DNA from 3 places in the Terrabacter terrae genome. Region 3 is predicted to be linked to each of the others. Evidence: riboswitches for the same ligand, from Rfam matches in the RefSeq annotation. Region 3 holds a riboswitch; each other region holds the start of a gene.
What was found. A riboswitch is a leader RNA that binds a small molecule or an ion and turns the genes downstream of it on or off. The one in region 3 is predicted to bind cyclic di-AMP.
Positions count from the first base shown of each region.

Region 1 (6,958 bases), on a different contig from region 3:
AGAGCTGACCGTGCTCGTCCAGGACCGCGGCTCCACGCTGCTGGAACTGACCGGGATCGGCCCCACCGGCGCCGCGCGGCTACTGGCCGACGTCCGGGACATCCACCGCTTCCGCGACAAGGACCGGTTCGCCTCGTGGAACGGCACCGCGCCGCTGGACGCGTCCTCCGGGGCGCAGCAACGCCACCGGCTGTCCCGGGCGGGCAACCGCCGGATCAACCGGACGCTGCACATCATGGCCGTCGTGCAGCTGCGCAACCCGACTCTCGGGCGGGAGTTCTACGACGCGCGCAAAGCCGGCGGGACACCATCGCTGATGGCGATGCGGTCCCTGAAACGACGCCTGTCCAACGCCTCGACGACCGCCACCACGGACTGCATCGAGACCAACCTGTTCCAGGCCTCGGGCAAGATCGCCGTCCACGCCGGCGTGCAGGTGACCAAGGCCTACTACCAGGAGTCCGGCACCGGGCACATGGTGGACCTCTTCGCCTACTCGACGCCCGGTCAGAGGCTGATCGTCAGCGGGACCGGGGTCTCCGACACGAAGATGCTTGAAGATGCCGCGGGCAAAGCGCCGCGAGGTCATCATCGACTTCACGAAGTACGCCGACGGCACGCCCACGACCAAGGGCGACGTGGTCTACCTGACCAACGTCATGAAGATGGACGACGGGCGCAAGTGGGACGCCTCCTCACGCTTCTCTTCGGACCCCGCCTACAAGGTGCCGGTGCTGAAGTTCATCATCGGCGACCCGGCTCCGGACTACAGCATCATGCCGCCACCGAACCGGCTGATGCGGGCCCTGCCGCCGCTGCCGAGCAACTGGCGCAGCCTGATGGACAACCGGCTCATCTTCGAGGTCGAGCGGGGCAGCGCCGGTGCCGACGTCGAGTGGCTCATCAACGGCAAGCCGTTCGAGCCGGGCACGGTCGCGAGCAGCCTCAAGAACCCGGCGGGCAAGGCGCCACTGGCAGAACAGAAGATGAACAGCTTCAACCTGTGGGAGATCCGCAACGGCGGAGGTGGCTGGGTCCATCCCTTCCACCTGCACATGGAAGAGCATCGGACGGTCATGCGCAACGGCCGGGACGTGTCGGTCAAGGCCGATCCGGGGCACCCCGAAGACGTGTCGCGTGAAGACCTGGTGGCCCTGGACCCGAGCGAGTCCGTGATCGTCTACCGCGGCTTCCGCGACTTCCACGGCCCCTACGTCGCGCACTGCCACAACCTCGCGCACGAGGACCACGCGATGATGTTCGGCTGGGAGATCACCTGAGCCGGACGACCGACCGCGGGTGGCCACCCATCGGGTGGCCACCCCGATCGCCTTGACGCACTTACCGTTTCACCGCAGACACGAGGCTGATCCGCATGGCGACTCATTTTCTCCACCCCCTCAGACCACGCGTGGCGAGCGCGGAGGCGCAGCCTTCAGCGCGGATCTCGTCAGCTCCGTCGGCCTCACCCGTCTCCGGGGTGCCGTGGCTGACGGTGATCTCCCTCGCGGTCGTCCTCGCCTTCGCGGACGGGTTCTGGGTGATCTCGCTCCGCGGCGCGGTCGGCGCGATCGAGCGCACGAGTGAGCCGTTCGCGACGTGGGTGCGGGAGTCGGCGGTCATGGTCCCGGTGTACGCCCTGGCCGTCCTCGCCGCCCTCACCCTGGCCCTGCGACGGTTCGGCTCCGTCCTGCGCGGTGCCCGCGCCGTCGTCTCCTCGGCCTGGCTCGTCGCCCTCGCCGCCTCGGTCGTGGGCGCCGGGCACCTCGCCGTCAGCTCCGCCGTCGACTTCCGCCTCCAGTCCGGCCTCATCGAGCACATGGGATCCATGAGCCGCACCTGCGGCGCCGACTGCATCGCCCGGCTCCAGTCCGATGGTTTCTGGCTGCAGGCCCGCGCCACGGGCTACGGCGCCGCCCTCGTCCTGCTGACGAACGTCGTCGTCGTGGTGTGGATGGTCGCGATGCGGGGAGGGCGGCTGCGGGTCGTCTCGCCTCGGCGCGGACACGCCTCCCGCGTGGACGACCGCGTCCTCGGCCTCGCCGGAGCGCTCGTCGGTGCCGCAGTGATCCACCTCGTGGTCGTGCCCGAGCACCTCGCCGAGTGGGCCGCGGCCGGCCTCTTCTTCCTCGTGCTCGCCGTCGCCCAGCTCGTCGTGGCCGGGGCCGCGCTGGTGCGTCCGGGGCGTCTCTCCTGGCTCGCAGCCGTCGTGGTGTCCGCCGGCCCCGTCGTGCTCTGGGCCGTCTCGCGGACCGTGGGGCTGCCGCTCGGCCCCGAACCGGGCGTGCCCGAAGCCCTCGGCATCGCCGACCTCGCCGGCGCGCTGCTCGAGACGGCAGCGGTCGCCCTCGCGCTCTCGCTGCGCTCCCGCCCGGACCGGTCCGTCGACGCCGAAGGGACCCACACGCACCGGACCGGTCTCGTCGTCGTCGCCCTGCTGGCCGTCACCGTCGTGGGGGTCGCCGGCAACGGCATGCTGCTCCTCGGCGGCGACCCCCACGCGGCGAGCACCGCACAGGTCGAAGCCTCCTCGCCCGGTCAGGGCTGAGCCGGCCGCACTCACCAGCATCCGGTGTCCCGGGTCCGATCTCAGGATCCGGGCGGCCGGGGTCAGGCGCCGATGCCGCTCCATCGTCCTCGTTGCTCTCGGCTTCGGTGTCTTCACCCTGGCGCCAGCGCTGAAGATCCCCGGCAATCCTCCGGCCGTGGGCGACCCGGCAACCGTCGGCCGCCGCACACTGATCTACGTGCTGACGATCCTGATCGCCCTCGCGCTGGTGCTCGCCGCCTTCGAACTGGACCGGGCACCTCACGATCCGCGGACTAGCTGGCCCGGTCCGAACCAGCATCGTCCTGGTCGCGTTCCTCACCGTCGCCGGCACGATCTTCGCAGTCACCCCAGGCACCCCCGACACGATCGCGGCGGACATGCCGGCCAGGTTGATCTGGGACTTCCGGATCGCCTACCTCGCCGAGCTCGGGCTCATGCGGGCCACGCTCGGGGTGGTCTTCGGCCTGCTGGCCACCCGCAAGCAGGTTCCCACCGCTGATCCTCACGGGGCCCTAACGGCGTGACGGGAAGGGCGACGTCATCACCGGATGTGCTTCGACCGGCCACCTGCCACTTCGCACCGCCGCCGCGGCGGAGACGTTCAGCGCTGAATGGGTGGCCGCCGCGGCGATTGCCGTTCAGCTGACGGTGATCCTGAGCTCCATGCCCACCGAGCGGTGGCTCCCTACCGGACACCACAGGGTGTAAATGCCCGGGACGAGGTCGACGGTGATGGCGGCGTCAGCCTCGCCAGGATCGAGGATGCCGGTCGAGGCCGTTTCGACGCCAAGTCCCTCGATCGCGACGGCGTGCGGCGCCTTCCCGCGCTCTCGTGCGACGAACGTGAACGTGCCGGGCTCAAACGCCTTCTTGTCGAGTCTGATCGCAAACTCCGTCGGATCCGCCATGACCTGCGTGCCTTCGATCGTTGGCGTGCTTTCGACGTTGCTGGAGTCGGCGGAGTCGGCGTCTGAACCACGACACGCAGAGAGCATGGCTGCTAGCGGCAAGACGATCAGCCAGCCAGCCAGCTTGCACTGAGGAGTTCTGCACCGCATTGTCGTCAACGATCCCACCACCTCACACAGGATCTGCCGCGCCTCTTCAGGCTACGCCCAGCCGTGACCCGCGGGCCGCGGTGATCGTGGTCCACGTACACCTCGCACAGCCAGGCGAACGTCGCGGGGTCTGACTCTCCTCGCCTCGGCACGCCGGTGGCGATGCCCGCGATGATCCGCGACGAGCGCGCTGGGTGCGGGGTCGTGGAAGCCCTCTGCGGACGCCGGCGCCCTGCGGGACGGCGGGGGCGCCGGCGACCGGTGGTGTCTTACGGTGCGTAGATGTACCTCATCCCGCTGATGTCGGTGACGGTGCGGGTGTTGTAGTTGAACGGTCCGGCCAGTGCGTTCATCTCGATGATGGTGACCCGGTCGCCGTTGACGGCGGTGACCCAGCCGAGGTGGCCGGCGCTGGATGAACCGTGGACGCCGGGTTGCATCACGACGATGGACCGGGTTCGCGGTGTCCCGCTGACGGTGTAGCCGGCGTTGGCGGCTCTGGTGCCCCAGACGAGCGCGTTGCCCGTCCAGCCGCCGGGGTAGTAGCCCTCAGACTGGTACCACTTGTTGAGCACACCCCAGGTGCATTGCCCTGCTGATCCCCAGTTGTAGGGGGAGCGGCCGCCGGCGGTGGCGCTCGGCGCGGCGTTGCTGGCGCTCGGCGTGGGGTTGCTGGCGCTCGGCGTGGGGTTGCTGGCGCTCGGCGCGGGGTTGCTGGCCCCCTTACTCGTACCGGTGGTCTTGGTCAGGCTCCGGCGCGTCAAGTCTCGCGAGGCGCGGGACTGGGCCTCACGTTTGGCGTCTACGGCCCGTTGCGCGGCTTGCTGCTCCTTCTCCGCGATCACATCGGTGATGACCTTCGCTGCCGCAGAACGCGGACCCGGGCGCGGCCGGGTGAAGCCGATCGAGGTCAGGGCAGAGGGAACCGTCGTGGCCTGCACGGCAGTCTGGCCGCTGGCCCATGTCGTGGCCGGGGGTCCCGTGACGGCTGGTGCGTTCGCTGACGCGGTGCTCTGGCTCTCGGCTTCGGCCGGTGGGGCGAGGGTGCTGACCAGCCCGCCGGCGGCCGCGAGGATCGCCGCCCCCTTCATGGCGGGCTGTGCGGACTCGCGCGCGATGACCGCGAGCTCGGCGATGGGGTTGGCCCCACCGGGTGGCCGATGCCGGCCGGGGCGTCGGGTGGTGTTCATGTGCGACCTCTCTCGCGCCTACGGGGTTAGCTGTCGGGTTCGGGCCGGAGGTTGTGGCCCGGCCGGTGCGTCAGCACCGGCTTCACCCCGAGGACGTCGGTGAGAACGTCCGGTGGTGGTTTCCCCGCTCCTGCCGTGCGTCTGGGTGTGGACTCGTGGTGGTGGCAGGACTCGGCGCCACCGCGAGTGCCCTGATGGGCTAGGTAGGTAAATGGGTAGACCATGGAGACACCGTCGGAGCGGTGTCTTCAAGCCTTTGGACCCAGTTGGGCAGATGGTGTCGTATCAGCCCGATCTGGACGTGTTGAGGGTTCGGCGATCTGTCTCCTTCTGTGGTTGCGGCCCTGTGGGTGTAACGGCGCCGCTCTGGCGGGCCACTTGGAGCCGGTTTGAGTGGTCAGACGATGGTCCTGAAGTTGTTGATCAGGCGTGACTGGAGCCAGGTGATGACAGGCTCCCAGAGGCCGCCGAGCATGAAGACGCCGACCGTGAGCAGGATGATGCCGCCGGTCAGCCGGATGGGCCGGCGGTGTCGACGCAGCCAGTCGCTGGCGCGGCTGGCCCGTTCGTATCCAGCGGCCATGGCGAGGAAGGGCAGGCCCAGGCCGAGGCAGTAGGCGACCGCAAGGGCGATGCCGCGGCTGACTGTCCCGGACTGCGCGGACAGTGGTGCGGCCATGGCGAGGATCGCGGCGAGCGTTGGGCCTTGGCAGGGGCCCCACCCGATGCCGAAGGCGACCCCGAGCAGCGGCGCTCCGCCCAGCCCAGTGGCGGGGCGCCACCGCGGCGTCAGCGACCACGACCTGCCCACCCCGAGGGAGAGCAGGGCGGTGACGATGACGACGGCTCCGCTGATGCGCAGCAACCCGGACTGGTGTTCCTGCATTGTCAGGGATGCGGCGGCGACGATTCCTGCGCCGATGATGAAGACGGTGCTGAAGCCGAGCACGAAAAGTAACGTCCCCAGGACCATGCGGCCGCGGCGTCGCTCGGCCAGCGGCTGCTCCGACAGCCCCCGGTCACGTACCCGAGGAAGCCGGGGACGAGGGGCAGGACGCAGGGGGAGGCGAACGAGACGATCCCAGCGAGGACCGCGACACCGAGTGCGACGACGACGGGAGCGGAGGTCAGATCGGCGGGGCTCATGCAGCGCGCACGTCCTCGACCAGACCGACAAGGGTTGAGGCGGTCAGCGGCCCGAGCACGCGCGCCGCGATCCGGTGTTGCCGGTCCAAGACCAGGGTCGTCGGGGTGGCAGGTGCTTTCCCGTCGAGGGAGATCATCCGCTGACCCCCGTCGTAGGCGAGGGACGGGTAGGGGACGCGGTTGGCGCGGATGAACGCCATCGCGGACTCGGGGCTCTCCTTTGTATCCAGCCCGATGAAGGCCACGTCCTTGAAACGGCCGGTCAGCGTGCGGTAGGCCTTGTCCAGTTCGGGGGTCTCGGTGATGCACGGCGGGCACCATGAGCCCCACACGTTCAGGACGACGACTTGGCCGGGATGTTCCTGCAGTGACCAGGTGCGACCATCGACGGTCGGTCCTGCCACGGTGAGTGGCCGCCCGCGGTCGGCGCGGTCGATCCGTTCGACGCTGCCGTCTCCGGAGACGTATCCCTTCCGGTCCCCTGCGCGCGCCTGGGCGGCTACCGAGTTCGCGCCTGAGGTGGTGCCACATGCGGCCGCGGTGAGCATCAGTCCGAGGCCCGCGGCCGCCCAGGCCAGGCGCGCACCGCCAGCGGCTCGCCGGGCCCTGCCGGTCACGACGCGTCTCCCGGCTCGGACGGGCTTCCGCCGACGCGATCTCGTCCTGGGGTCGGAGTGGCTGCTGAACCGAGGCCCGAAGGTTCCGCGACCGTGGCCGCGGTGTCGCTGTCACCTGCGCCGGTCGTGGGACCGGTCGTCAGTGCATCCGTCTCGGTCGCCGCGGACCGCCTCGGGCGCTGCCGCGCCACCGCGGTGGCGATCGACACCGCCGCGACTGCCACGACGATGACAGCGATCAGCTGGGTGCCGGTCAGCCCGGCGAACGGTCGCTCGTCGATCCCGCGCGCTGCGTCGAGCGCCAGCCGCTGCCCGGCGTAGAGCAGCGCGAAGAGGCCGATCGCGACTCCGGGCACTACACGGGTCCACCTCGCGGCCGCGACGAGGAGGAGCGCG
Region 1 is NZ_BAAANB010000006.1:15,277-22,234, reverse strand. Features, by position in the region: partial or broken gene ABD194_RS08015 (transposase) at 1-271, shown strand, start outside; gene ABD194_RS08010 (multicopper oxidase domain-containing protein) at 561-1,280, shown strand; gene ABD194_RS08005 (hypothetical protein) at 1,496-2,548, shown strand; partial or broken gene ABD194_RS21615 (CbtA family protein) at 2,568-2,795, shown strand; gene ABD194_RS08000 (hypothetical protein) at 2,929-3,075, shown strand; gene ABD194_RS07995 (cupredoxin domain-containing protein) at 3,190-3,630, opposite strand; gene ABD194_RS07990 (CHAP domain-containing protein) at 3,879-4,799, opposite strand; cyclic di-AMP (ydaO/yuaA leader) riboswitch at 4,802-4,957, opposite strand; gene ABD194_RS07985 (cytochrome c biogenesis CcdA family protein) at 5,197-5,772, opposite strand; gene ABD194_RS07980 (TlpA family protein disulfide reductase) at 5,942-6,493, opposite strand; gene ABD194_RS07975 (prolipoprotein diacylglyceryl transferase family protein) at 6,559-6,958, opposite strand, start outside.
Region 1: another riboswitch for cyclic di-AMP. It lies ahead of ABD194_RS07990 (CHAP domain-containing protein); the one in region 3 lies ahead of ABD194_RS11020 (transglycosylase family protein).

Region 2 (6,958 bases), on a different contig from region 3:
TGCTGTGCATCCCACTCTTCCGGGAGCAGCGCGGCTGGCCGCTGCGCCAGTGGGCCGAGGCCGGCGCCGTGCTCTTGCTCACCACCGGCGTCTGCACGGCCGCCGCCCTGATGCGGCTGCCCGTGCTCTTCCTGTCACTGCCGGTCCTCGGCTGGGCGGCGTGGCGCCTGCAGCTGCGCGGCGCAGCGCCGGCGGCTCTGCTGGCCTCCGCCGTGACGACGTGGACGGCCGTCAAGGGCATCGGGCCGTTCGCCGGGCGCCCGGTGCACGAGCAGATGCTCATCCTCCAGGCCTTCAACGCCTGCATCGCCCTGACCTCGTTCTTCCTCGCCGCCCTCGTCAGCGAACGCCTGCGAGCGGCCGCCGCCCTGGCCCAGGCCGCCTCGGAGCTGGAGGGCCGGGTGGCCGAGCGCACCAGGCAGCTGTCGGCCGTCAACGCCCGACTCGTCCAGGAGATCCAGGAGCGGTCCCACGCCCAGGAGCGGCTCGGCCACGAGCAGGCCCTGGCCCGGCACGAGCACGATGTGGCCGAGACCCTCCAGCGCAGCCTGCTGCCCGACCGTCTCCCCGACCTCCCGGGGATCGCGCTCGCCGCCCGCTACGTGCCGGCCACGACCGACCTGCGGATCGGCGGTGACTGGTACGACGTCGTCCAGCTGCCGGGCGGCCTGGTCGGGCTCGCCGTGGGCGACGTCGCCGGCCACGGCCTGCCGGCGGCAGCGACCATGGTGCAGGTGCGGACGGCGCTGCGGGCCTACGCCCTCCAGGACCCCTCGCCGCCGGCGGTCCTGCGCGGCGTGCACCAGCTCGTCGCCCGGCTCGCCGCACCCGAGATGGTGACGCTCGTCTACCTCCTGCTCGACCCGGTCAGCCGGAGGCTGAGGTGGAGCAACGCCGGCCACCCACCAGCCGTCGTCGTCGGGTCCGGCGCCAGCATCCGCCTCACCGGAGCGGTCGCCCCGCCGATCGGCGTCACACCCGACGGCTCCTTCACCGAGGCCGAGCTGGTCCTGCCGCCGGAGGCCACCCTGCTGCTCTACACCGACGGGCTCGTCGAGCGCCGCGGGGTCTCCGTCCTGGACGGCATCGAGCGACTCGGCCGCGAGGCATCGGAGGCATCGGAGGCGTTGGCGGCGTCGGAGGCGTCGAAGGCGCAGCCCGATGACGGTCTCGAGGCGCTGTGCGACCACCTGCTCCACGCCTTCCTCGAGGAGAACCACGTCGAGGACGACGTCGCGCTCCTCGCGATGCGGCTGGCCCCGTCGGTAGAAGGTGAGCTGGACGTGCGGCTGCCCGCCGAGGCCCGCAACCTCGTGCAGGTGCGGAATGCCCTGCGCCGCTGGCTCCACGAGGTCGGCGCCTCGGAGCAGCAGGCCGACGAGGTCCTGGTGGCCTGCGGCGAGGCGTGTGCCAACGTCGTCCAGCACGCCTACAGCGCCACGACGGCAACCGGCGACCTGCTCGTGGAGGCGCGACTGCTCGAGGACACGGTCCACCTGCGGGTGCGCGACGAGGGGCAGTGGCGCCCCGCCACCGACCGCGGGGGCGGCTGGGGCCTGCAGCTGATGCGAGCGCTCATGGACGAGGTCGAGGTCGAGCACACGACGGCGGGCACCACGGTGAGCCTGCGCCGGCGAGTCGACCTCGTGTCCCGACCGGAGCCGCCGCCGTCACCGCACCGGTCCACGGCGCCCGCGAGCGAGCCTCGTGAGTGACCTCGCCCGCGTCGAGACGAGCCGCGTGGACGCCACCCAGGTGGTCCGCGTCACCGGCGAGCTCGACCTGTCCAACGCGCACGCCGTCGTGGACGCCGTCGGCCATGGCGTCCCGGAGCACGTGACGCTCCTCGTCCTCGACCTCGCCGGCACGACCTACCTCGACAGCGCCGCCATCGCGTCGCTCTTCCGGCTCGCGCAACGCCTGCGCGACCACCGTCAGGAGCTGCGACTGGTGGTACCCCGGGAGGCGCCGACCCGGGCGGTCGTCGAGCTGACCCGCCTGAGCCAGGTGGTCACCGTGGACGAGAGCGCTGCTGATCTGCCGCAGGCTTCGCGGGCGTATGCCGCCCTGCCGCCCCTCGAGGCCGTCGTGAGCGAGCGCTGGGGTGGGGGCGCAGGCGAGGGCCCACCGCGAGACGGGGGCCCTGTCCGCGACAGCAGCTAGGTCGCTCCGCCGGAAAGCCCGTCGAGAGCCCGGCGAGCGCTGGCGAGGACGGGTCAGAGAGCCGGGCGAGCGCTGGCGAGGACGGGTCAGAGAGCCGGGCGAGCGCTGGCGAGGACGGGTCAGACGGACTGCGTGGCGACGCCCCGAAGGAGGGCGAGGTAGTCGTCGACGGGCTTGGCACCGGACAGGGCGGCATACCCGTTGGCGAGGACGAAGGGTGTGGACGTGACGCCCATGGAGCGCGCCTCGCGCTCGTCCGCACGGACCTGCTCGCCGTACTCGTCGGAGGCGAGGACCGCCGCGACGCGACGCTCGTCGAGGCCGCACTCGGCCGACAGCCGCTGCAGCACCTCGTGGTCGTCCAGGGCCATCCCCTCGCCGAAGTGGGCGGCATGGAAGCGCTCGAAGGCGGCCGAGCGGAGTGCAGGGCCGCCCATCTCGCCCGCGAGCGCACACAGGCGGTGGGCGTCGAAGGTGTTGGCGCGCACGGCACGGTCCCAGTCGAAGACGAGGTCGTCGGCCTGGGCCTCCTCGCTGGCCTTGGCGTTCATCAGCCGGCCGGTGCCCGCGTCACCGCCGCCGTAGCGCGTGGACAGGTGCTCGCTGACCGGCACTCCCCCGCCCACCGGGACGTCGGGGTCGAGCTCGAAGGCGCGCAGGCGCACCGTGACGTCGTGGGGGCGCTCGAAGGCGGCGATCGCCGCCTCGATGCGGCGCTTGGCCACCCAGGAGTAGGGGCAGACCAGGTCGCTCCAGAGGTCGAGCTCGATGAGGGTCGTGGACTCCGCGGCAGGCTGATCGGTCATCGCCTCAGTCAATCACGGACGCTGCTGCCTGCCGGGGAACGCACGGTGCCCCCACCGCGGACGGTGGGGGCATCGTGGACGGTCGGCGCGAGAGGCTGCGCTCAGAAGCGGCCGTAGCCGGACGGCGTCGTCCAGATGGAGTGGTTGCCGACGGTGGTGCCGGGGCGCTGGGCGTCGATCATGCGGCCCGGGCTGACGTAGATGCCCACGTGGTAGGCCGGCGAGCCGAAGAAGACGAGGTCGCCGGGGCTCGGGCTGCTGACCGGGGTCGCGGCCGACTGCTGCGCGGACGCGGTGCGCGGGATCGAGATCCCGGCGTGGCGGTAGACGTAGGAGGTGAAGCCCGAGCAGTCGAAGCCGGACGGGGTCGTGCCGCCGTAGACGTAGGGGACGCCGAAGAGCGACTGGGCGATGCCCACGATGCCCGACGCGCTGGGAGCCGGCACCGGAGCGGTGTTGATGGCGACTCGTGCGCTCGAGCGCGAGGCGCGCTGCGTGGTCGCCTGGCGGGCGACAGCCTGGTCGGCGGCAGCCTGGTCCGCGGCAGCCTGGTCCGCGGCAGCCTTGGCAGCGGCGTCGGCGGCAGCCTTCTGCGCGGCGGCCTCGGCCGCGGCCTTCTGCTCGGCGCGCTCGGTCTTGACCTTGATGTCCTCGATGACGACCGGGCTGGGCTTGGCCTGCTTCAGCGCGGGCCTGGCGTAGCCGATGGCCGAGAGCGCGTTGCCCGCGGTGAGGGTGCCGGCCGCGGGACCGACGGCGGCCGGAGCGGCGACGACGCTGCTCGAACCGTCGGCGGCATGTGCCGTGCCCGCGAACGAGGCGACGAGCCCACCGGAGGCCGCGACGATGGCGACACCCTTCACAGCGGGCTGGGCCGACTCCTTGGCGATCGTCTTGAGCTCTGCAACCGCGCTGAATCGACCGGGGGCGCGATGGCGCCCGGGAACGTTCTGAGCCACTTTTTGACCTCTCGACGCCTGCGAGGTGAGCTGTCGGGTTCGGGCTGGAGGTACTGCCCGGCCTTCGCTCGGACCGAGTTCGGTCCACGGAGGGCTTCACCCCGAGGACGTCTCACGACGTCCGGAGAAAGTGGTTCCCCCGCTCCTGCCATGCGGTTCGTGCCGAGCCCGGGTCGATGGCAGGACTAGGCGGTCCGACCCAGGGCACCTGCTCGACGGGGAGAGCAAGTGGGGCCAACCGTACCCAATGCCCCCGTTCTTGTCACGTTCCGGTCTCGGGAGGTCAAAGTGCCCGCCACCACCGCGTAAAGGACGTGCGTGACCAACCGCCACCGCAACGCGTGGAGGACCGCGTCGAAGGACCGCAGGAAGATGCGGCCGGAGAGTCAGGCGGCCTGGCAGAAGACGTGGACGGCCACGTCGTCGGGGAGCGAGACGCCGTTGGAGGGCTGGTCACCCTCCCGGACGGCGAGGACCCGCCCCGCCTCACGCACGACCTCGACCCGCGCCCCGGGCACCACGCCGGCGCTCGTCAGGAGGGCGAGCGCCTCGGGGTCGACCTGCACCGGCTCGCCGATGCGGCGGATCGTCACCACGGACGGTGCATCGCCGACGACGGCGGCGAGCGTGCGCAGGCCGGAGAGGAAGTCCTCCTGCTGCTGGACGCCGAGCTCCTCGAGGCCGGGGATGGGGTTGCCGTAGGGCGACTCGAGGCCCTCGCCGATGAGGCCGAGGATCTTGCGCTCCACCTTCTCCGACATGACGTGCTCCCAGCGGCACGCCTCGTCGTGGGCGTACTCCCACTCCAGGCCGATGACGTCGACGAGCAGCCGCTCCGCAAGGCGGTGCTTGCGCATGACCCGCGTGGCCAGCAGCCGGCCGTGGTCCGACAGCTCCAGGTGACGGTCCCCGGAGACGGCCACGAGGCCGTCGCGCTCCATGCGGGCCACCGTCTGCGACACCGTGGGGCCCGAGTGGCCGAGACGCTCGGCGATCCGGGCGCGCAGGGGGACGATGCCCTCCTCCTCCAGCTCGAAGATCGTGCGGAGGTACATCTCGGTGGTGTCGATCAGGTCGGTCACGGTCATACCTTCTCAGAGTCGGGCAGCGGTCAGGTCCGGCCCGATGCCGCTGCCCGGGTGGGGTCGTGGCGCGGCACCCAGATGCGCAGCCAGCCCGCTCCTACGAGGGCTCCGGCGCCGAGGACGACCGCGGAGGCGCCGAGGGACAGCACAGCGCTCAGCCCGGACAACGCCAGCGGGCCCGCTGCCCTTCCCAGATCGGCACAGAGGCGCCAGCCGCCCAGGAACTGGGCCCGGCCGTCGGCCGGGGACGCATCGGCGCCGAGGGTCATGATCAGTCCCGCGCCGAGGCCGTTGCCCACCCCGAGCACGGTCGCCGCGGCCGTCACCGCGACCAGGCTCGTGGCCAGCGGCAGCACCACCATGCCGAGACCCAGCACGAGCATGCTGGGAACTGCCGCCGCGACCCGGCCGTAGCGGTCCATGAGCCACCCGGAGGGGTAGAAGAGCGCCATGTCGATCGCGCCGGCCACGCCGAAGACGAGGGAGGTCTGCGCCGGCGAGAAGCCGACCGACTCCGCCCAGAGCGGGATGAGGGCCTCGCGGATCGCTCGGGCCCCGGCCACGCACATCGCCCCCGTGCCGAGCGTGAGCAGGACGTGCCGGTGCTGCACCAGCACCGAGGCGACGCTGCGGGGCGCACCGCCACCCACGACCCGGTGCGCCTCGGCCGTGATGTCGGGTGCGAGGAGGACGAGGACGAACGCGGCGATGCTCGCGATGCCGCCGACGGCATACGCGGACTCGGTGCCCCAGCGCACGATCACGAGCGAGCCGATGAACGGGCCGACGAAGGACCCGATCCGGTTCACTCCGCCGAGCGTGGACAGCGCGCGCGCCCGCATCGCGACCGGGACGGCCTCGGTGAGGTAGGCCTGCCGGGCCAGTCCGAAGAGGGAGCCGGCCAGCCCCACGACCAGCACGCCGGCGAAGAGCATGACCAGCCCGCCGGCGAGCGCCGCGAGCAGCATGCCGGCGGCCTCGACGACCGCGGCGATGAGCAGGGCACGACGCTCGCCGATGCGGGCGGCGAGCGCCCCCGAGGGCAGGTCGCCGAGGAGCTGGCCCACGCCCATCATGGCGACGAGCAGGGCCGCGAGCCCGACGGAGGCTCCGAGCTCGCGGGCCGACACCGCCACGATGGGCGTCACGGCGCCCGCGCCCATCGAGCCCAGCAGCGTCGGGCCGTATGCCGACAGCGCGATCGCGCGCAGGCTGCCGCTGCGCTCCCCCTGGCCGTCCCCCCGCGTCTCGGTCACGCCACAGGACCCTAACGATCGGGTTACTCGGCTGGCCGCCCCGGCCCGCCGACGGAACCATGGGCGCGTGGCAGCAGGCGCGTCGACGAACGAGACGGGTGCGGGGCAGAGGTCCCGCACCGTCAGCCTGCTGCTGCTCGGCGCCGTGGCGGCCTCTCTCGCCCTGGCGACGCGCGCGCCGATGGCGACGGCGGTCATCGGGCTCATCCTCTTCGGCGTCCTCCACAACGTGCTCGAGGTGCGCTACGTCGTCGGCCGGTTCTCCGCGCTGCTGACCCGGCCCTTCCTCGACCTGCTCGCCGCACTCGTGGCCGGGGTGGTCGCCTGCCGGCTGCTCGCCATGGTCGCGCCCGGCTCGGCGCGGCTCGCCGAGATCGTGCTCGGCTACGCGATCCTCGCAGCGGCCGCGCACCACGGCCTGCAGGGCCGGCGGCGGCTCATCGCCTTTCTCACGCTCGGCCTGGCCACGGTCGCGTCGCTGGCCTTCCCGGCCTACCACTTCCTCGTGCTCGCCCACCTGCCCAACGTCGTGCCGCTCTTCTTCCTCTGGGACTGGTCCCGGCGCATCGGCTCGCGACGAGGTCGACGGGTCTTCCGAGCCGTCCAGCTGCTGTGGGTCGTGGTCGTGCCGGCCGTCGTCCTGCTCGGCGGCGTCGACGGGTGGCTCGGCGCCGGCCCGGGAGTGGTGC
Region 2 is NZ_BAAANB010000001.1:611,791-618,748, reverse strand. Features, by position in the region: partial or broken gene ABD194_RS21570 (MASE1 domain-containing protein) at 1-290, shown strand, start outside; gene ABD194_RS02865 (ATP-binding SpoIIE family protein phosphatase) at 276-1,715, shown strand; gene ABD194_RS02860 (STAS domain-containing protein) at 1,708-2,163, shown strand; gene ABD194_RS02855 (DsbA family oxidoreductase) at 2,283-2,969, opposite strand; gene ABD194_RS02850 (C40 family peptidase) at 3,071-3,928, opposite strand; cyclic di-AMP (ydaO/yuaA leader) riboswitch at 3,929-4,096, opposite strand; gene ABD194_RS02845 (iron-dependent transcriptional repressor DtxR) at 4,315-5,010, opposite strand; gene ABD194_RS02840 (MFS transporter) at 5,040-6,269, opposite strand; gene ABD194_RS02835 (hypothetical protein) at 6,337-6,958, shown strand, end outside.
Region 2: another riboswitch for cyclic di-AMP. It lies ahead of ABD194_RS02850 (C40 family peptidase); the one in region 3 lies ahead of ABD194_RS11020 (transglycosylase family protein).

Region 3 (6,958 bases):
GTGCTCACCCTGACCCGCGACGCGGGTGAGCCGCTCCGCGTAGCGGTGGCCCGCAGCACCGCGCAGCGCTGCCGGGGCCCGCCGGCACCCCCGTCGCCGGAGGCTGACGCAGCAGGGCACGAAACGCACGAAAGGCACGCGGTACGGCGGAGGGGGCGGGTCGAGTGGAGCTCGGAGCAGTCCCGCTGGTCATGGCGGCGATCTTCGGCTGGGGGGTGCTCTCCGCCAAGCTGGAGAGAGCGGACCTCTCCGCGCCGATCGTCTTCACCGTGGTCGGCGCCCTGCTGGCGGTCCTCGGACTGATCGACGCGCCGGCCGCGCCCGTGACCCTCAAGCCGTTGGTCGAGCTCACCCTCGTGTGGGTGCTCTTCTGCGACGCGGCGCGGATCCGGGTCCAGGACCTCCGCCAGGGGACGGGACAGTACGTGCGGCTGCTCGCCGTCGGCCTGCCGCTGACCATCCTGGCCGGCTGGCTGCTCGCCGCATGGCTCCTCCCAGGACTCGGCGTCTGGCTGGCCCTGCTGGTCGGGGCCGCACTGGCCCCCACCGACGCAGCACTCGGCATCCCCGTGGTGACCAACGCGCTCGTGCCCGCACGGATCCGTCGGTTGATCACGGTCGAGAGCGGCCTCAACGACGGCATCGCCACCCCGGTGGTCATGGTCGCGATCGCCGGCGCCGCGTCGGCGGCCGAGGGCCTGGCGGGAATGGAAGGTCCCGGCGGGGCGTTGCTCGAGCTCGCCATCGGCGTGGCCGTCGGTGTCGCCATCGGGCTCGGCGGTGCGTGGCTGCTGCGGCGGGCCCGTCGCGCCCACTGGGCGGCCGAGGACTTCACCGGGATCGCCGTCCTCGCCCTTGCCCTGCTCACGTATGCCGCTGCCGTGAGCCTGCAGGGCAACGGGTTCGTGGCCGCTTTCTGCGGCGGGGTGGCGTTCGGGGCGGTCGCCGGTCGACGCGGCTCCGCCGAGCTCGTCTTCCTGGAGCAGGCCAGCGGGCTGGTCTCACTCCTGGTGTGGACCGCCTTCGGCGCGATCGCGCTGCCCATCATCGCCGACGGCATCACCCTCTCCGTGGTGCTGTATGCCGTGCTCAGTCTCACGCTCGTGCGCATGGTCCCCGTGGCGCTGGCCTCGCTCGGCGGCGGCATGGACCGTGACACGGTCCTGTTCATCGGCTGGTTCGGTCCCCGAGGACTGGCGTCCCTCGTCTTCGCGCTCATCGCCCTGGAGGAGCTCGGGACGGGCGCGCACGAGGCAGTCGCCGTCATCGGGACGACGGTGCTGCTGAGCGTTCTCGCGCACGGCGTCTCGGCCGCGCCGCTGTCCACGCGGTACGGGCGTGCCGCCACCCGGCGACGGCCAGATACACGCAAGACGGTCCCCGACCTCCCAGTCCGTGGGCTGCCACCACGTGCTCCCAGCACTGCCACGCAAGACGCACCGGGCGAGACGCCGGACGACAGCCCTGCCGAGCCGGGCTGAGCAACCGAAGCGCGCGGGTGTCGATGTCGCCGGACGTCTACCTCGGTCGCGGTCTCGCTGACCCACGGGTACTCGCTGCGCTGGAGTCCGCCGACCCCCTCAGGATCCCGCCCGCACGCGAAAAGGGTGGCAAAGAGGTGGGTAACCAGGCCGGGAGGACACCTACAACCATGTCGGTGCTGGTCAGAGAGCTGGCGGGGGGACTCGAACCCCCAACCCCCTGTTTACAAGACAGGTGCGCTACCGATTGCGCCACGCCAGCACGCCCCCGACGTGAGCGCCGCGGACGGGCGAAAGCGTAACGGAGCCCGGCGGCATAAGCGCAAACGGACGGCCCCGGGCCGGCCGTGAGGCAGGGTCCGGGGCCAGAGAAGGACGGCCCCGCGCAACCCAGGGGTTGGTCGCGCGAGGCCGTCCGGCTCAGTTCTACCAGTCGATCAGGGAAGGCGCAGAACCTGGCCGACGAAGATGAGGTTGGGGTTGGAGATCCGGGCCCCGTTCGCCTTCCAGAGGGTGTTCCAGCCGCCGGCCACGTGGTAGCGCTGGGCGAGCTCGCCCAGGGTGTCGCCGCTGCGGACGGTGATCTGGGCGCCCCGCGCCGTGTTGGTGCGCACGACCGGGCGGACGGCGTACGTCTTCTTCTTGCTGACGGACTTCTTGGTCGTGGACCGGTAGGTCGTGACCTTCTTCGTCGTCACCGGGGCCCGCTCGGTCGAACGCGAGACCGTGATCGAGCTCGAGGTGGCACCGCCGTTGCCGCGGCTCAGGCCGGCGCGCACGGAGCACACGGGCCAGGCGCCGGGGCCCTGGGAGGCGAGCACGCGCTGCGCGATCGCGATCTGCTGGGCCTTGGAGGCGAGGTCGGCACGCGAGGCGTAGGCGCCGCCGCCGTAGCCGCGCCAGGTGCTCGGCGTGAACTGCAGGCCGCCGTAGAAGCCGTTGCCGGTGTTGATGTGCCAGTTGCCACCCGACTCGCACGCGGCAACCGCGTCCCAGACGGAGGACGCCTTGGCCGAACCGGCCGTCGCGAGGCCGCCAACGATGGTGGCCGCTCCGGCGATGCCGACGCCGGCAAGGCGCTGCTTCACAGAGATCTTCTTCGCCGCAGCGTGCTTGGACAGGTACTGCATGGTGGTGATTCCTTCCTGACGCGCGCCTGCGGGGTTAGCTGTCGGGTTGGGGCGTCAGGTGCCCTGTCGCAGAAGCGACTTCACCCCCAGGCCAGTCCTCGTCACTCGTGCTTCGTTGCACGCGTGGCGCTCTGGCCGCACTGGGTCCCCCGTCCTCGCCCGGCCCACGGGTGTGGGCTACATCCCTGGCTGGCGAGGCTCGGCGCGCACAGGGAACGGATTATGGGTGTCCATGTGAAGTTGTGGAGAGCGCACGGGTGGAGCCGGACGCGACGAAGCGGAGCGGGAGCACGTGTCGATCCCCCGTCCCGACCCTGAGGTCGGGGTGCCGCCGAGCATTGACGGTACGTGAGGTTTCAACGCCACACAAGCCACGTCGAGACAATTTCGTGATCTTTTCTCGACCCACTGTTCAGCGCCGATGCGCTAGCTGCACACGGACCTCACCGTGCTCCCACATCGACGACACAGCCGGCGTATGCGTCGTGCCCGCTTTCCAGCGTCGCTGCGCACGGCGCGCAGCCCCCTTCCGACGCTTGACGCCTCGCTGTGTCAGCGGCCGAATGGGCTGGCGCTGAAGGGATTCCAGGTGAAGCTCACACCATGTCGCAGTGCCGCAACCGCCGCCACCACGCCGAAGACGCCGAGGATGCCGGACACGACCTGGCTGGTCAGCCCGGCGGGAACGAGACTCCGGGCCATCGAGCGCGACCCTCGGCGGAGCGAGGCGCCGCCGGGGCCCCACCACAGGGTCAGGAGGCCGAGCAGCCCGCCCACGGCCAGGGTCGGAGGCGCGCCGGGACCGAGGTCGCTCCCCTGCGTCCCGCTCAGCATCAGTGCTGTCGCGAAGACACCGGCGAGCCCGACCGCCACCGGCAGCAGCAGGCCGACCACCGTGGCGACCGCGCCGACGACGAGGTGCCACGGGCTGGACACGATGGCGAAGGGCACGTCGCTGCGCCGCCGGCCGTAGTCGTAGCGGCGAAGGACGAGCGCGGTCACCGAGCGGTCGGTGGCCCGGGCCAGGGCCGAGAGCGCAGCGACTGCCACGAGGGCCATCCCGGGCCACGCCATCAGGGCGCCGACCCAGGCCACCGCGACGGCCGCGATCAGTCCGGTGCGCATCGGGAGCCCGATGCGCGGGTCACCCTCCCGCTGGACCGGCTCCGGCTCATCCCAGTCGTCGTCGTCCCAGTCGCCGTCCCAATCCCCCGACGACGCGGGTGGGTCGTCCCAGCGCGGCCCGCGTGCCGGCGGTGCGGGCGGGGCGACGCGCTGGCGCCCGGCAGGCGGAGCCCACCGCCCCGGCTCCTCGATGAGGGGTGCGAAGGCCCCGGGGAGCTGCGCAGCGGGCTGGACGGCGGTGGGCGCGACCGGCGGCATGACCGCGGTGCTCCCGCCCGCCACCGTCTGCGTGTCGCCGGGGGCCGCACCGGACCGACCGTCGTCCCAGAGCCTGCCGCTCGGGCTCGGCACGGTGGCAGCCTGCCCTGCGGCGTAGAGCTCCAGGGCGGCGATGACCTCGTCGGCGTGCGGACGCAGGCGAGGGTCCGGCGACAGGGAGGCATGCAGGAGGGGGACGAGGCGCGGGTCGACGCCGTCGAGGTCGACCTCGCCGGCGCGGACGCGGGCGAGCACGGCGTCCATGCGACCGCGCCCGAACGGCGGACGGCCCGACGCGGCATACGTGATCGTGGCAGCCCAGCCCCACCAGTCGGTGGCGTCGGTGATGGCGGCGCCCTCGACCAGCTCGGGTGACAGGTAGCCGGGGGTGCCCATGACGAGGCCGCCCACCGTGTGGCGCACGTCATCCTGCAGGTGGGCGATGCCGAAGTCGATGAGCACCGGGTCACCGTCCTCGATGAGGACGTTGCCGGGCTTGATGTCGCGGTGCACGACCCCGCAGGCGTGGATGGAGCGGATGGCCTCGGCGATGCCCCGCGCGAGCCGCAGCAGGTCGGCCGGGGCCATCGCGCCGTGGTCCTCGACGACCTCGTCGAGCGCCGGACCGGGGACGTAGCGGGTGACGATGTAGGGGCGCGGCGCCATGACGTCCGCGTCGATGACCGTGGCGACCCGGGCGTCGCGGATGCGCGAGAGCGTGTCGACCTCGCGGGCCAGGCGCTGGCGCGCATCGGCGTCGTGCGCGACGTGCGAGCGCAGCACCTTGATGGCCACCGCCCGACCGCGAGGGTCGAGGGCGAGGTGGACCACGCCCATGCCACCCTCGCCGATCTCCTCGATGAGCCGGTAGGGCCCGATGCGCTGCAGGGTGCCCGCTCGGGAGGACCCCGACGCCGCGGGCAGCGCGCCGGTGCGCGCGCCGGTCCGGGGGCTCGGCACCCGCGCGGTCCGGTCGTACGCAGTCATGTCCCTACGGTATGCGACCGCGGCCCTTCGCCATGAACGCCGGCACAGCGCGCCCCGAAGTCTCCGGCGCGGACGGCCCAGCCGTCAGTGGCTGATGTAGTCGCGCAGCTGGTCGCGCTCGGACTGCAGCTCGGAGAGACGGTGCTTGACGATGTCGCCGATCGACACGATGGCGGCCAGCTTGCCGTCCGCGCCGACGATGGGCACGTGCCGCACCCGCTCTTCGGTCATCGTGCCGGCGAGGTCGGCGATGTTGTCGTCGGCCGAACCGGTCGTGACGTCGCTCGTCATGATCTGGGAGACGGGACCGTCGAGCACGCTGGTGCCGGTCGCGTGCAGGTGGCGCACGACGTCGCGCTCGCTGACGATCCCCTCGACGGTCGCCCCGTCGGTGCTCACGACGACCGCGCCGATGCGATGCTCGGCCAGCAGGGCCAGCAGCGTGGAGACCGTCTCACCCGGCTTGATGGTGACGACCTCAGTGCCCTTGTTGCGCAGCACGTCCGAAATCTTCACGGCGACTCCTTCACCTTGTGCGACGCGCTTCCGGGGGCCCACCCCCCGCCGGAGACGCCCTGACTCGACCCTAGAGCCGGACAGCACCGGGCGCCAGTCATCCGTCGTTAGAGTGAGACCGATGGCGTCACCTCGCGTCGCGGCCCGGAGCCGGCGGGCTGCGTGGCGCGCGAACCGTCCTCGAGTCAGGGAGTTGATTGCGTGTCGACCGACCGGCCGACCTACGACCTCGTCATCGCCGCGAACCGTCTTCCGGTCGACAAGATCGTGACCGACGACGGCGAGGTGGAGTGGCGCCGCAGCCCGGGCGGGCTCGTCACCGCCATGGAGTCGGTGATGCGCAGCCAGCCGGGCGCCTGGGTCGGCTGGGCCGGCGACGCGGGCGAGGCCCCCGAGCCGTTCGAGGAAGAGGGGATCTACCTGCACCCCGTGCCGCTGTCGGCCGAGGAGGTGCGGGACTACTACGAGGGCTTCTCCAACGACACGCTGTGGCCGATCTACCACGACGTCATCGTGCCGGCGAGCTTCCACCGCGAGTGGTGGTCGAGCTACCAGCGGGTCAACCAGCGTTTTGCCGAGGCCGTGGCCGAGGTGGCCGCCGAGGGCGCCACCGTCTGGGTGCAGGACTACCAGCTCCAGCTCGTCCCTGCCCTCGTGCGCAGGCTGCGCCCGGACGTGCGGATCGGGTGGTTCAACCACATCCCCTTCCCGCCCGTCGAGCTCTTCGCGCAGCTGCCGTGGCGCACCCAGCTGCTGGGCGGCCTGCTCGGGGCCGACTTCCTCGGCTTCCAGCGCCAGGCCGACGCCCGCAACTTCATCCGCGCGTGCCGCCAGCTGCTCGGCGCCCAGACCAGGCGTGACCGCGTCACGGTGGAGGGCGAGAACCGACAGGTGCGCGCGGCGGCGATCCCGATCTCCGTCGACTTCAAGGGGCTCGAGGAGCTGGCCAGGCAGCCGGAGGTCAAGGCCCGGGCCAAGGAGATCCGCGAGAGCCTGGGCAACCCCGAGGTCCTCATGCTCGGCGTCGACCGGCTCGACTACACCAAGGGCATCCGGCACCGGCTCAAGGCCTACGAGGAGCTGCTGGGCGAGCGACGCATCGGCCCGCCCGAGGTGACGCTCGTGCAGGTCGCCACGCCGAGTCGCGAGCGTGTCGACGCCTACCGCATCCTGCGCGCCGAGATCGAGCAGACCGTCGGGCGCATCAACGGCGAGCTGGGCAAGATCGGCGCGCCGGCCGTGCACTACCTGCACCACTCCTACCCCCGCGAGGAGATGGCCGCGCTCTTCCTGGCGGCCGACGTCATGCTGGTGACGCCCCTGCGCGACGGCATGAACCTCGTCGCCAAGGAGTACGTCACGTGCCGCCACGACCTCGGCGGAGCCCTGGTGCTCTCGGAGTTCACCGGCGCCTGGCACGAGCTGCACCAGGCGTTCGCGTGCAACCCCCACGACATCGAG
Region 3 is NZ_BAAANB010000021.1:186,728-193,685, reverse strand. Features, by position in the region: gene ABD194_RS11030 (cation:proton antiporter domain-containing protein) at 165-1,481, shown strand; tRNA gene ABD194_RS11025 (tRNA-Thr) at 1,671-1,743, opposite strand; gene ABD194_RS11020 (transglycosylase family protein) at 1,919-2,611, opposite strand; cyclic di-AMP (ydaO/yuaA leader) riboswitch at 2,641-2,763, opposite strand; gene ABD194_RS11015 (serine/threonine-protein kinase) at 3,164-4,981, opposite strand; gene ABD194_RS11010 (CBS domain-containing protein) at 5,066-5,497, opposite strand; gene ABD194_RS11005 (alpha,alpha-trehalose-phosphate synthase (UDP-forming)) at 5,699-6,958, shown strand, end outside.